DNA from 2 places in the Flavobacterium sp. FG68 genome. Region 1 is predicted to be linked to the other one. Evidence: riboswitches for the same ligand, from Rfam matches in the RefSeq annotation. Region 1 holds a riboswitch; the other holds the start of a gene.
What was found. A riboswitch is a leader RNA that binds a small molecule or an ion and turns the genes downstream of it on or off. The one in region 1 is predicted to bind cobalamin.
Positions count from the first base shown of each region.

Region 2: linked by a shared signal. The riboswitch ahead of ACODSB_RS06915 (TonB-dependent receptor) and the one ahead of ACODSB_RS18060 (TonB-dependent receptor plug domain-containing protein) in region 1 are both predicted to bind cobalamin.

Region 1 is NZ_JBMDIY010000030.1:68,386-75,402, forward strand. Features, by position in the region: gene cobT (nicotinate-nucleotide--dimethylbenzimidazole phosphoribosyltransferase) at 1-1,451, shown strand, start outside; gene ACODSB_RS18050 (adenosylcobinamide-GDP ribazoletransferase) at 1,629-2,414, shown strand; gene cobC (alpha-ribazole phosphatase) at 2,399-2,935, shown strand; cobalamin riboswitch at 3,002-3,203, shown strand; gene ACODSB_RS18060 (TonB-dependent receptor plug domain-containing protein) at 3,231-5,081, shown strand; gene ACODSB_RS18065 (YncE family protein) at 5,087-6,124, shown strand; gene ACODSB_RS18070 (S41 family peptidase) at 6,228-7,017, opposite strand, start outside.
Region 2 is NZ_JBMDIY010000008.1:7,003-14,019, forward strand. Features, by position in the region: gene ACODSB_RS06900 (T9SS type A sorting domain-containing protein) at 1-1,081, opposite strand, end outside; gene ACODSB_RS06905 (cell surface protein) at 1,106-2,323, opposite strand; gene ACODSB_RS06910 (YncE family protein) at 2,376-3,521, opposite strand; gene ACODSB_RS06915 (TonB-dependent receptor) at 3,518-5,566, opposite strand; cobalamin riboswitch at 5,672-5,873, opposite strand; gene ACODSB_RS06920 (hypothetical protein) at 5,960-6,202, opposite strand; gene ACODSB_RS06925 (DUF2490 domain-containing protein) at 6,232-6,750, opposite strand; partial or broken gene ACODSB_RS06930 (transposase) at 6,874-7,017, opposite strand, start outside.

The sequences.
Region 1 (7,017 bases):
ATCCAGAACAAAAAGAACTTTATAGATCCTTAAAATTAGAAGCAATTGAAGAAGCTCCAATTGGACTTATCATTGCTTATGATCGTTCTGTTTTAAATCAATTTACTATTGGGACTATTGGCAGTAATGAAGCGGTGAAATTTAGTTCGGTTTGTGCGGCGCAGAATATTTGGCTTTCGTTAACTGAACAAGGTTACGGAATGGGCTGGGTTTCGATTTTAAACTATTTTCAGTTTAAAAAAATCCTTGATTTACCAGAAAATATAGAACCGCTTGGCTATTTCTGTATTGGTAAACCTGCCACAAATTACGGCAATCAGCCTATGCTGCAACAACTGCATTGGAAACAAAAATCTGAAACTGCAGACTGTAAAGAAATCAATGAAATTCATCAAATCAATATTTCTGATTTTGATTTAAAACCTTCAAGTAAAGTTGAGAACAAAACTGATTTCGGTACACTTTTACAAGAAAAAATAGATTCAAAAACAAAACCCGTCGGCTCACTTGGAACGTTAGAAACTTTGGCCTTTCAAATGGCGTCCGTTTTTGAAACTTTAAATCCGAAAATAATAAATCCTAATATTGTTGTTTTTGCAGCAGATCACGGAATCGCTAATCATGGCGTGAGCGATTATCCGCAAGATGTTACGCGCCAAATGGTAAATAATTTTATGGAAGGCGGCGCAGCAATTAATGTTTTCTGCAAACAAAACAATATCGAATTATCGATTGTAGATTCGGGCGTAAACTATGATTTTCCAACAAATGCAAAATTAATTAATGCCAAAATTGCAAAAGGAACACAATCTTTTCTGCATGTTCCCGCAATGAGCGAAACAGAATTGAATTTGTGCTTTGAAAAAGGAAAATCAATTGTAGAAAATATTGCTAAAACAGGTTCAAATTGTATTGGTTTTGGCGAAATGGGAATTGGAAATACTTCAACAGCATCGGTTTTAATGAGTCTTTTAACTGGTTTTTCTATCGAAGAATGTGTTGGAAAAGGAACCGGAATTAACGATCAAAAACTGCTAAATAAACAAAATATTCTAAAAAAAGCAATCGGGAATTATTCCGGTCAAGCCGAATTAAAACAACAAATCGCCTATTTTGGAGGTTTTGAAATAATTCAGATGGCTAGCGGAATGCTAGCGGCTTACGAAAATAAAATGCTGATTCTTGTTGATGGTTTTATTTGTTCTGTTGCTTATCTAATTGCCTCTAAAATAAATCCTGATATTAAAAAAAATGCCATTTTCTGCCATTGTTCTGCCGAAAAAGCGCATCAAAAATTATTAGATTATCTTGGCGCTAAACCTATTTTAAATTTAGATTTGCGTCTTGGCGAAGGAACGGGTTGTGCGGTTGCTTTTCCTATTTTAAAATCGGCTGAGGCTTTTTTGAATGAAATGGCTAGTTTTGAAAGTGCTGGGGTTAGTAGGAAGTAAACTTCAATTGAGCATAAATAATTATGTTCATTAATGATTTATACTCATTTTTGTCATTTCGACGAAGGAGAAATCTCCACAAGTAACTCCGCAATCCATATAACCAATCTTTGTCGAGCTACTTGCGGAGATTTCTCCTTCGTCGAAATGACATACTAAATAGAAAAACAATAATTAATGAAAAAAGAACTACACATTTTCTTCACCTGCTTAATGTTCTACACCAGAATTCCATGTCCAAAAAACATTACTCACGATCCGGATTATTTAAATAAAGCAACAAGATATTTTCCTATTATTGGCTGGATTGTTGGATCGATTTCATTTCTGGCTTTTTATATTTTCTCTCTTTTTCTTTCAACAGAAACAGCTGTAATTTTTTCAATAATAATTTCAGTTTTAACAACCGGAGCATTTCATGAAGATGGATTTGCAGATGTCTGCGACGGATTCGGCGGCGGCTGGACTAAAGAAAAAATCCTGATGATTATGAAAGACAGCGCTATTGGTGCTTATGGAGCAATTGGATTGGTTTTACTTTTTCTGGCGAAATTCAAACTGCTTTCTGAATCTATTTTACTTTTCACTAATAACATTTTAGTGATTTTCCTTTTATTTATTTCGGCACATTCTCTAAGTCGTTTGGCGGCGATCAGCATTATTTTTACGCATCACTATTCTCGTGATGACGCTTCGAGCAAAAGCAAACCAATTGCTAAACAACATAGTTGGAAAGAAGTTTTCGGGTCTTTTTTCTTTGGATTAATTCCGTTATTGGGACTCTCCTATTTCAATTATAAAGTTCTCTTAGTTTTAATTCCTGTTTTTATAACCAGATATTTTCTCGCAAGATATTTTCAAAAATGGATTGACGGTTATACGGGAGATTGTCTTGGTGCAACACAGCAGGTGTGCGAAGTAATTTATTATTTAAGTATTCTTTTTATATGGAAATTTATTTAGTTCGCCACACCGAAACCATCTGCGAAAAAGGAATTTGTTACGGCCAGTCTGATGTAAATATTGCGGAACCTTTTGACAAAATTTTTAACCGAATTGTTTCAGAATTACCTACTGAAGCTATTATTTTTTCAAGTCCGCTAAAACGCTGTTCTATTTTAGCAAAACACATTCAGCAAAATATAAAAACAATTTCTTATCAGGAAGACGATCGTTTGAAAGAAATGAATTTTGGCGACTGGGAATTGAAAAACTGGAACGAAATTCCGCCAGAACAATTAAATCCGTGGATGGAAGATTTTGTAAACATTCAAGTTTTAAATGGTGAATCATTTGTGGAATTACATCAAAGAGTTGGTGATTTTTTAGCAGAACAAATTCTGCAGAAAACTCAGCAGCCTATCATTATTGTAGCGCATGCCGGAATTATTAGAAGCGTATTATGTCATCAAACTTCACTGCCATTAAAAGAGGCTTTTCAAAATAAAGTCGATTTTGGACAAGTCATAAAAATTACATTTTAATTTAGTTTTGTTTAGAATTTAATTGAAATAGTAAAACAAATTTGAATATTCAATAATTTTAACTTTATCTTTGCAGCAAATTAAGGTTGTGTTTTTACAAAACACATTAAAAGGGAATCAAGTAAAATCTTGAGCTGTTCCCGCAACTGTAAGCTTAGTTCTAAAAAGAATGCTTGTTGTAAACTACAAAACCACTGCTCGCGCTGGCGAATGGGAAGGTAAACAACAAGACGCGAGCCAGGAGACCTGCCTTTGTAACAAATATCGAGCTCTCGGGAAAAAGAGTGTAGAAATTATGACTTTAAGAATACGTTTTGCTTTTTTACTTGTAATGTTGTGCCAATTGATTTCGGCGCAGAGCGATTCTATTAAGTTAAAAGAAGTTGTAGTTTCTGATGCTAATCTGAAAAAATACTCCAATTCCCAATCCGTTTTAAAGCTTAATGATTCGATTATTAATAAAAATGAAGCTTTACTGACTGATCTTTTAAATTTCAATTCAACTATTTATTTTAAAGAATACGGACGCGGAATGCTTTCTACAGTTTCTTTTCGCGGAACTACCTCTTCTCAAACGGCTGTAATCTGGAACGGAATCAATATTAATTCGCAAATGAACGGAAGCACCGATTTCAACACAATTTCGGGTTCTGATTATAATTCGATTAGTGTAAAAGCCGGCGGCGGAAGTGTTATTTACGGAAGCGGTGCCATTGGCGGAACCGTGCATTTAAACAACGATCTGGCATTTTATAATCGGTCTGAGAATAATTTAAAACTAGATTACGGAAGTTTCAATACTATTGGAATAAATTATAAAACGAATATTTCTAACGAAAGATGGAGTGCACAAATTGGTTTTTCTAAAAACAGCTCCACAAACGATTACAAGTATTTAAACCGTTACACCTGGCGAGGCGAACAGCGCTGGAACCAAAACGGACAATACGATATTATAACCATGACCGCTAATGCAGGTTATAAAATCGACTCAAAAAACACCTTAAAGCTTTATAGTCAGTTTTCAAATACAGATAGAAATACTTCGTTAGTTGTAGAAACGGAAACGAAAAGCAAATATGTAAATGGTTTCAATCGAAGTTTATTAGAATACGACGGTGATTTTGGAAAATTTAAAACCAATTTTAAAACAGCGTATATCTTTGAAAACTATCAATATTTTGCTGATAATTCAACCAACATCTACACTTACGGAAAAACTGAAAGTTTAATTACAAAAGTGGATTTAGGATATACTTTATTCAAATCAACCCAAATAAATGGAATTTTAGACTATAACAGAACTAAAGGTTACGGAAGCAGTTTTGGCGATCACGTTCGCGAAATCAGCTCAGCAGGAATATTGGTCAAACAAGATTTCTCTGAAGCCTGGAAAAACGAACTTGGTGTTCGAAAAGAGTTTACAGATAATTACAAATCTCCGGTTTTGTTCTCTTTAGGATCTTCGTATCAGTTCAGTAAATTGTACAATTTAAAACTGAATATATCCCGAAACTTCAGAATTCCAACTTATAATGATTTGTATTGGGACGAAGGCGGAAACCCTGATTTAAAACCAGAAAGTTCGTATCAGGCAGAAATTGGAAACGTGTTTACTTTCAAAAATATTTCGCTTACGCAGACTTTCTACTACATGAAAATTAAAGATTTACTGCAATGGGTTCCGGGCAAAAACGGCATTTGGAGTCCAACAAATAAAGACAACGTTAATAGTTACGGTGCTGAAACTTTATTGAGCTGGAAAAAACAATTCGGTAAAAATAACTTAAGTGCCAATGCTTCTTATGCGTATACCGCTTCAAAAGATGAAGCCACTAAAAAGCAGCTTTTCTTTGTTCCTTATAATAAAGTAACGGCTTCTGTCGCTTATTCAAGAAACAGGATTTCTGCTTATTACCAATTTTTATACAACGGTTTTGTTTATACAAGAGCCGATAATAATCCGGACGAAATTATAAACGATTACAACATTTCAAATGTCGGAATCGATTATGATTTTAAATTCCTTGACTCTTTCAAACTTGGTTTTCAAGTTTTAAACATTTTCAATAAAAATTATGAAAGCCTTGAAGACAGACCAATGCCGGGTCGAAATTTCAATATGTATTTAACTCTAAAATTTTAATAATTATGAAACTTAGTAAATTACTTTTAATGGCGTTTAGCGTCTCGTTATTCGTTTCTTGTTCGAGTGATGACGATAATGACCAGGTAGAATATAAAAACGGATTCCTTATTTTAAACGAAGGAAGCGCAGGACAAGGAAGTGTTTCTTTTTCAAGCAATGATTTCAACGTTTTTGAAAAAGATGTTTACACTGCTGCAAACGGTTCAGATTTACTTGGAAAATATGCTCAAAATATCTTTTTTGACGGAGACAGAGCTTATATTATTGCAGGTGGTTCAAATGTTATAAATGTGGTAAACAAATACACATTTAAATTGATTGCTAAAATCGATACTGGACTTGCAAATCCAAGATATGGTGTTGTAAAAGATGGTAAAGCGTATGTAACTAATGCTAATACTTATTTTTCAGCAAGTAATCCAAACGGAAATACTGATGATTATGTTGCTGTAATCAATTTAGCTACAAATACATATGAGTCTAAAATTAACTTAAACGCAACAGCTAACAGACTTGTAGAAGAAAATGGTAAATTATATATTACTGAACCTTATAATAATGATAAATTATTAGTGGTAAATATTGCTACAAAAGCATTAGAGGCTCCAGTAGCAATTGGTTCAAGTGCAGATGGTATCGAAGAAAATAATGGGACTTTATATATTTTAAGAAGTCCTTATGAAGACAGAAGCGAAATTGTAAAAGTAAAATTAGCAGACAACTCTATTTCCAGAATCACATTCCCTGAGTCATTAGACGGAGCAGCATTTTTAGATGTTTACGACAATAAAATTTATTATACAGTAGGCAATTCAGTTTACGCTATTGGTACAAGTGCAACTGAAGCTTCAACAACTGCAATCGTAACGCCTAGTTTAGGTTATTTATATGGATTTGCAGTTAACAACAACCTTATTTATATAGCTGACAGCGGAGATTTTAAAGCTGACAGCAAAGCATACATATACAGTTTAACTGGAAGTTTACAAAAAGAATTAACTGTTGGAGTGGGTCCAAACGGTTTTTACTTTAATGATTAATTTACTTTAGAATTAGTTTTTATTTGTTTTTGGTAAAAAAAGGCTTTCATTTCTGAAAGCCTTTTTTTTTATTTCTATTATATTTTTAAAACTCCTTAGAGCATTACAGATACATTTCGTTTCGTAATCCGTTGATTTTTTTAGAATCGCTTATGTATGGTAAAACTGCGTTATGATCTGTTTGGATTTTCTTAGCAGCAGAACCTGTAATTTTAGAGATTGCCAAATTCAGCAATGGTTCAGAAGGATCACCTAAAACACCATAATTATTTATGTATTCATACTGAACATAAGTTGGAACCAATCCTCCTGTATAATCTCCAAAATCTGCAGCATTAGAAATTTTAAAAATTAAAGGCTGCATGGCATATTTATGATTTGGATTTACATTTATTTTATCGAAGCTTTTCGAATCATAAAGTGTCATTGAGCCAACGTTTTTACCAATAGTGGTTTCGCCAATTTGAACAACGTTGATGTAAGGTTTTAATCCATTTATAACCAATTCACTTGCAGACGCCGTATTTGAAGTTGTCAAAACATAAACCGTAGCCATATTCAAGCTATTTACAGAATTACCGCCAAAATTGGTAACAAATCTTTCATTTAACTTCTCTAGTCCTTCAGTATTAAATGCGGCCATGACTTTAAAATTATATTGTCTTTTCGAAAATATTTCACCGTCAAACTGTCCCGTAATCATACTTGCCAAACGTGTTGCCGTACGTACAGAACCACCTCCGTTATATCTTAAATCTAAAATAAAATCTGTAACACCCTGTGCTTTTAATTCACCAAATGCTTCATTTAATTGAGAGTCATAGTCCTGATAGAAACCATTATACATTAAATAACCAATTTTATGACTGCCGGAAGTAATTACTTTATTGATT
Region 2 (7,017 bases), on a different contig from region 1:
AAAGAAAAACTCCGTTTGAAGCACCTATATAACCTGTCTTTTCATCAACACCAACAAACGAACGTCCATCGCCTCCGCCAATATCATTAAATCCGGCGATTTTTTTCATCGTTTTTGCATTGGCAACAACTAATCTTCCGCCCGGAGTATATTGACTGTCTCCTCCATCTGAAGCTTGTTTTGAAATAAAGTAAAACTTATCTCCGTAAATTGTTCCATACTGCGTTGTTGCTCCAAACGCCTGACTACTGTTTGTCGCACTGTAAACACGATAACTAACGTTTCCGTCAGCATTCACAAAATTTACAGATCCATTCGTATGACCAAACCATTCTTCGTTTACTAAAAAATAACCCGCAGTAAAATCTGTTGTCGCAACGTATGGCGTTACCGCAGTAAAAGTTGACGCAATATCAAACGAATTAAATCCCGGATTATAATTCCAAACATCCCACGAACCGTTTTCTAAAACACGGCTGCTTGCTCCTAAACCAGAATAACCAAATTCAGTATCCGTTGGATTTTTTACCCAATACGACCAATATCCGTTACTTGTCCAGCCAGACTGCCAGTGATCTGCAGCATCAATAGGCGTATATAAATCAAAATCGTATTCTGTCGTATTTACAATTCCGTTTACCGGATAATAAGGATAAGTTACATTTTTATCTTTATAAAGTCCGTTTGTATTGGCTCCGTTCAAATCAAAACCAAGTCCGCCAATTGCAGATCCAAACTGAGTTCCCTGATATAAAAGAGAGAAAAAACGGCGATCTGCTTTTGCGATTGCTTTCAGCATATCTTCTCCCGTTGCATTTCCATCCCATCTAAAACCCCAAACTAAGGCATCGGCATTTTTCCCGTCGTTCCATTGTACCACAAAAGCTGCTTGATTTGCGCCTGTTCCAACCCAATATTTAATTTGATCAAAATCTGCCGCGCTAGCCTTTTTTTTACTCGTCAGTTTTTTAACCGATGATTTTTGCTGAATATCATTTCGCGGAACACCTTGCACCGTTACCTGTGCATTGGTAAAGAATGCGATAAATAATAGTACTATTAAAAAGTAATTTTTCTTCATATTATAGTTGATTTAAAAAATTTGTTAGTTTAGATATAAGTCGTAAGCCCCTGCTACTTCTGTAGAAACTTCTCCCAACCAGCCCGCTTCCTGATTGATTGCTGTATGTATTTTGATAAAATCTATTCCGGGAAGTTTTACATAATTTCCGTTTTTATCTACGGCCCAGGCAATGTCAATATTTGAGGCTTCGTCGTTATTGGGAGCATTATCGGCATAGCCAAAATCAAAAGATTTCCCTACCCAGTAATTTCCTGCCCCGCTTTGATCGTAAAAATTGTCTGCTATTTTTGTTCCTTTCAGCGTATAAGAAGCCTCAGAAATCCAAAGCGGATAATAACTTTGTTCGTGAAATATGTTTTTAGATTTATAGCCGGAATTCCCCAAATTATCCTGCCATTTAATATATTCAGAATCAAGTTGCCAGGATTCATTCCCCTCAACCACCATTGGAGTTTTATTTGGATCTGGTTTAAAATAAGTAATGCTGTAATTCTTTAAAGTTGTGTTTTTAAAATATTCACTTCCTGCTATTTCGTACCATTCATCTTCATCGGGTTTTCCGTTTTTATTTTTGTCGTAAGCCACAGAAATAATTCCCGCTTCGCAAGATCCAAAACGTGCTTCATTCGCCTGATTTCCCCAAAATGCATTTCCTAAAACTTTAAAATCGCGTCCGGCCATATTTGGGATTGTATGATCAAATCCAAAAACAACATATCCGCCAAAACCGCCTAATGAAATCATTGTTGTACTTGAACCAACAAGAGCTTTTTTTGCTGTACTAATAAGATTACTTTGTGTATTTCCCGTTACATATTCCGGAATTGTATTCGTAAACTGACCAGCTGCCGGACGAAAATCAAATACATTCGAGATGTATTTACTGTACGCTTTTGTTTCTTGCACAACATTGATAGTTGACGTGAATGTTTTTACCGCTCCGTTAACTTCTACTTTTAAAGTCAGTTTGTAATTTTTTAAATACGGACTAATAAAATCCAATTGTAAATTCTGAGAAATCAGAGAATCTTCATTTGCAATCCACGTTAGTTTTGAATTGGCTGGCAGATTTGGCGCAATATTCAGCACTTTAAATCGGTCAATTGAATAAGATTCTTTTAGTACTTCTGCGGGAATTTCAACATTGTCTTCTTCCTTATCGGTTTCACAAGCAATAAATCCCAAAAAGAGAATTGACAGCAATGTGGTTTTTAAAATTTTAAAAGGAATTGTTTTCATTTATAATATTAGTTTTTTTACTTTTTACTTCTAACTTTTTGCTTTTTGCTTCTCACTTCTTAGTGATAAAAGTGATATGCGCCGGAATATTTCCAGCCGTTGTTTTCCACTTCAATTTGCCTTCTGGCGTAAAACAATAGATGTAACCTGTTACGACATAATTCTGGGCATCGGTTATATAAATTTCTTTTGTTTCGGGATTTACCTGAAGTCCGTACGGGATCATAATTTGCTTTTCAGTTCCGTCGGTAATAATTCTATCCGTGATTATTTGTTTGGTTTTCGTATCGAGGATTCCGTAAATAATTTTATTGCTGTTGGTTAAGTAACTCCACGATACGCTGTAGAAATAAAGTAAATCGTCGACCAGACAAGTATCTGAAACCGGAATATCTAACTGCATTTTTTTCTCATCGGTTTTGGTATCAATGACAAAAAGATTCGAAGGCGTGTTGTAATAATCCCCTCTGGAACTCACATAAATATCGCCTCGGCTGTCAATCTGCATGCTGTACAAATTGATTCCGACATCTATTTTTTTGATTTCTTTGAAAGTTTCCAAATCAATTACAGAAACAGTTCTATCGTAATTCGGAACTCTGTAACCTCCGGAATTCGCTACATACAATTTTCCGTTATGAACCACCATTTGTTCGGGTTGATAGCCAACGGTTACTTTTCTTTTTATTTCTAATGATATGGTATCGATTTCGGCAACAAAACCAATTTCTGCATTTGGATCAATCGCTACCGGACCAGAATAAGAACTTACATAAGCTTTGTCTTTATAAAAAGTCACATAGCGGCAGTTGGGAATATCTATTTTTTTGATGCGTTTTGCTGTCCATTTTTCTATGACCTCAACTTTGTTGGAACAATTGATTACGGCATAAACTTTATTGCCATAAATTTTAATATCGTTTCCAACATCGCCTAATTCTTTTACAACTGTTGGGTTTCGTTCCGAATAAATATCGGTGGTGTAGTTTCCGGTTCTGTAATTAAAAACGTCAATACTGGCGCGGTTCATTCCCATATTTCCTTCGTTCAAAAGATAAAAACCTTCGATATTGCCGTCACTTCTTGGCGCAGCAACACTTTTATCTGTTGATGGAAAAATGGTTTCATCTTCTCTGCAGGAAGCAAAAGCCAGAATGATCCATAAACTGAGAATTATTTTTGCGGTTATCTTTTTCATAGCTCAATACTTATTATAAATTTCACTGTGCGGCCCGGCATTGGATAATTGTATATCACTTCATAATTTTGGTTGAGAACATTGTTGAGTTCTACTGCGCCCTTTAATTTGTAATTCTGAAATGCAAATGATTTTTGAACGGCTAAATCATGAGTATACCACGGTTGAACTTCATTAATTTTTATGTTATTGACATTTCCGTTATAGCGTTTCCCAACATAAATAAAACTGTAGTTGAAATTCCAGGTTTCATAATCAGCATTTAAGATTCCTGAACCGCTGTGCCACGGTGTATACGGAATTTGGTCTCCGTAAGAGGATAATTCAAGACCGCCGAATTTGGTATAATCTTTACTTTCAGAATAGGTGTAAGTAAGATTTGCAGCAAGATTTACTTTTCCAAAATGAGTTCCCATATTCAAAACAGATTCTATTCCTTTTCCTTTCACCTGTCCGATATTCGTCATCATCCAGCGGAAAAGATTTCCGGTTGGCGCGGCGATTATTTTATCTTTTGTATTGGTGTAATAACCGTCTAACTGAAAAGAGAATTTGTCGAAAAAGCCTTTATTCTGAGGAAAATTATACGTGAATCCAATATCGTATTGATTCATATATTCTGGTTGCAAAGTGCTTGAACCAATCATGGTATAATACAAATCGTTGAAAGTAGGCATTCTGAAAATTCGTTTTGCAAACGCTCTCAGGTTAAAATCGTAACTTTTAAATGGTGTATAGCCTAAAAATAATGCCGGAGTAAATTCTGTTTTATCGGGAGCTTTTGCATTGTAGCGAACTTCTTCCTGAACATTGGTTCCAATAACGCTTCCTAAAGCTTTAAAACCGCCAATTCTGTAAGTACTTGCTAAAGAAACTAATGTAGTATATCGCTGCGGAAATGAAAATTGAGTCTGGATTCCTCTTCTTGTAGCGTTTAATTTGTTGTATTGAAAATCTGTAGAAAGCGAAACATCCCAATTTGATAAAATGCTATACATATTGACTGCGGAGATATAATATTCCTGCTGATAATAACTATCGTCTGACTGCGAGCCTTCGGTTACGGTTTCGCCTAATATGTTTGTGGTATCTCTGGCAACGTAATGTGTATAATCGTAAGCGAATTTTGCCCTTGCCTGAAATTTATATTTTTCGGTAAAGTCTTTTACCAAAAATGCCTGAGTGAAAAAATTCTTGTCGTATTGCCTGAAACCGTCTGAAAATTTGTTTTCTACAATCGCTCCCGGCGCTCCTCTGTCTGAATCGTAATAATAAACTTTAGCATCCCACGAACCTTTATTTATTTTCCCATAAAGACCAGATTCTACTCGTAAAGCTTCAATATCACTATTATGTCTCGTGGCTGTGGTATCGTAAGCAACCGTTCCGTCGAGATTGTTTCTTTTGTATCTGAATTTATATTCTCCGTTCGATTTTATGTATTCAGAACTAAAACTCATGCTGACTTTGTCGCTTAATTTTTGTTCCCATCTAAAAGACGGATCAAAATAATTGATTGACATTGTCTTGAAACGTACTAAGAGATTTGTTTTTTTATAGCCAATAAAAACCGGACGTTTTGTTCTTAAATAAATTGTAGAAGCCGCCGCAAAGTCTTTTGCCGATTGGAATATTTCGCTTTTCTGTCCGTTATACATCGTTAGGGATTCCATGTCGTCAAGAGAATATTTCCCTAAATCGGTAACGCCGTTTTGTGCATTTCCTAATTGTATTCCATCATAAAAAACACCTACGTGATGTGTTCCCATGTTACGAACATCAACGGTTTTAAGACCGCCAAGTCCGCCGTAATCTTTTATTTGGCTTCCGGCAAAATACCGAAGTGCATCGGCAACATTATGGCTCGCTAAATTTTCAAGTAATTTACCCGAAAGTGTCTGCACCGGAATAACTTCCTGATAGGGTTTTCCTTTTAAGATTACTTCTTTTAAAACCCGCAGACTATCTGTCTCTACTTGCGAATGAAGTACAAACGGAGCAAAAAGTATAAAAGTAAATAAGAGTATTTTTTTTCTATAATACATCACCAATTTAATTAAATAAACTTCGGGATGTAATAGCAAAAAGAGATAATCCTGTTATGTAAATAACAGGTCAATTCTTGTTGTCAACTTTATTCCACGAAAGTCTTAAACTATATGATTGTGGCAGGTCTCCTGACTTGTTCCATCTTAAACAGCCTTCTCATCCACACGGGACAATGGCAATAGTAGTGTTTAAAGACTTATATAGAACTTACAGTAGCGGGTCTGTTCAGGATTTACACCTGATTCCCTTTTAACTGTTTTTTCATTAAATTTGAAAAAACAGACCAAAATCTGGCGCAAAGATAGAACTATCCTGAAAAAAATGATGCAGGAATTGGTAAAATAAGTTTATTTAAAAAATTAAGAAGTCTTTTCGAGAACTAAATTAAATTAATCAGCACCGCCGTCGACGCTGTCAAAAGTTTCTCTTTCTTTAGGTGTGATACTGTATTTTACAGAAACCATTGGCCCGTAATACACATCAAACTGATTTCCGTTGGCACGCAGCTGCATCTGACCAATGATGCCTGCCAGAAAATGGATATTGGGCGTTATACCTGCCGTGTAGTAAACTGATAATCTAAAAATATCAAAATGCTCTTCGGCATAATCTTTTGAGGCAAACTTTAGCATTAATTCTGTATAATATCCAATGTTTGGTGCTAAAAATATAGGTTTTTCTTTAGTTTGACGCAGAAAATGATTTCTCTTAATCGCGGAATTGTTTGATGAACTCCGTTTCTATCGTCAAAAAATTTGGTTTCAAAACGCACTTGTTCAAAAATGGATCCTTTTGGCATATCCTGAGAAAAAGTTCCCATTACAATAAGCCTGTTTTCTAAGGTTTCATAATTTCCGGCTTCTTCTACGGCATATTTTTGATTGTGAGCATAACCCAGCCACAGTTTTATATTTTTAAATCCTGAATAAATAAGCCACGGCCTAACTACAACACGCTGTGTATAAGCAAAAGGATTTCCATTGGTATATGCACCTTGTGTCACCAATTGAAAATCGGCCTGTCCGCTCAAATGCCATTTTTCATAAATTGGGAAAGCAATATCCCCTTCTTCAATAGATGCCGGAATAAAACCAATAGAATATGGAGCATCCTGCGCTTTAGCAATTTGTATAAAAACTGCACAAAATAATAATAGAAAACCTTTTTTAATCGTACTCATAAATCTTAGTTTACTTATTTAAAATAAAGCCTAAACAGGAGTATAACAAAGATAAAAAGGCTGTGCGTTATGCTTAAAGGATTTAATGTTGCAGATTATAATATGAAACCAAGTTTTACTTTATTTCTTTTTTGAAAAAGTAAGTTTTTCAATTTCCCTTAGAAATTCAGAATCAAACTCAGAATAAGCACGTAACATATATTTTTCGTCTCGTTTATGCATCACCAAACGGATTTTCTGAACCATCAGCCAAATAGGTTCGTAGCG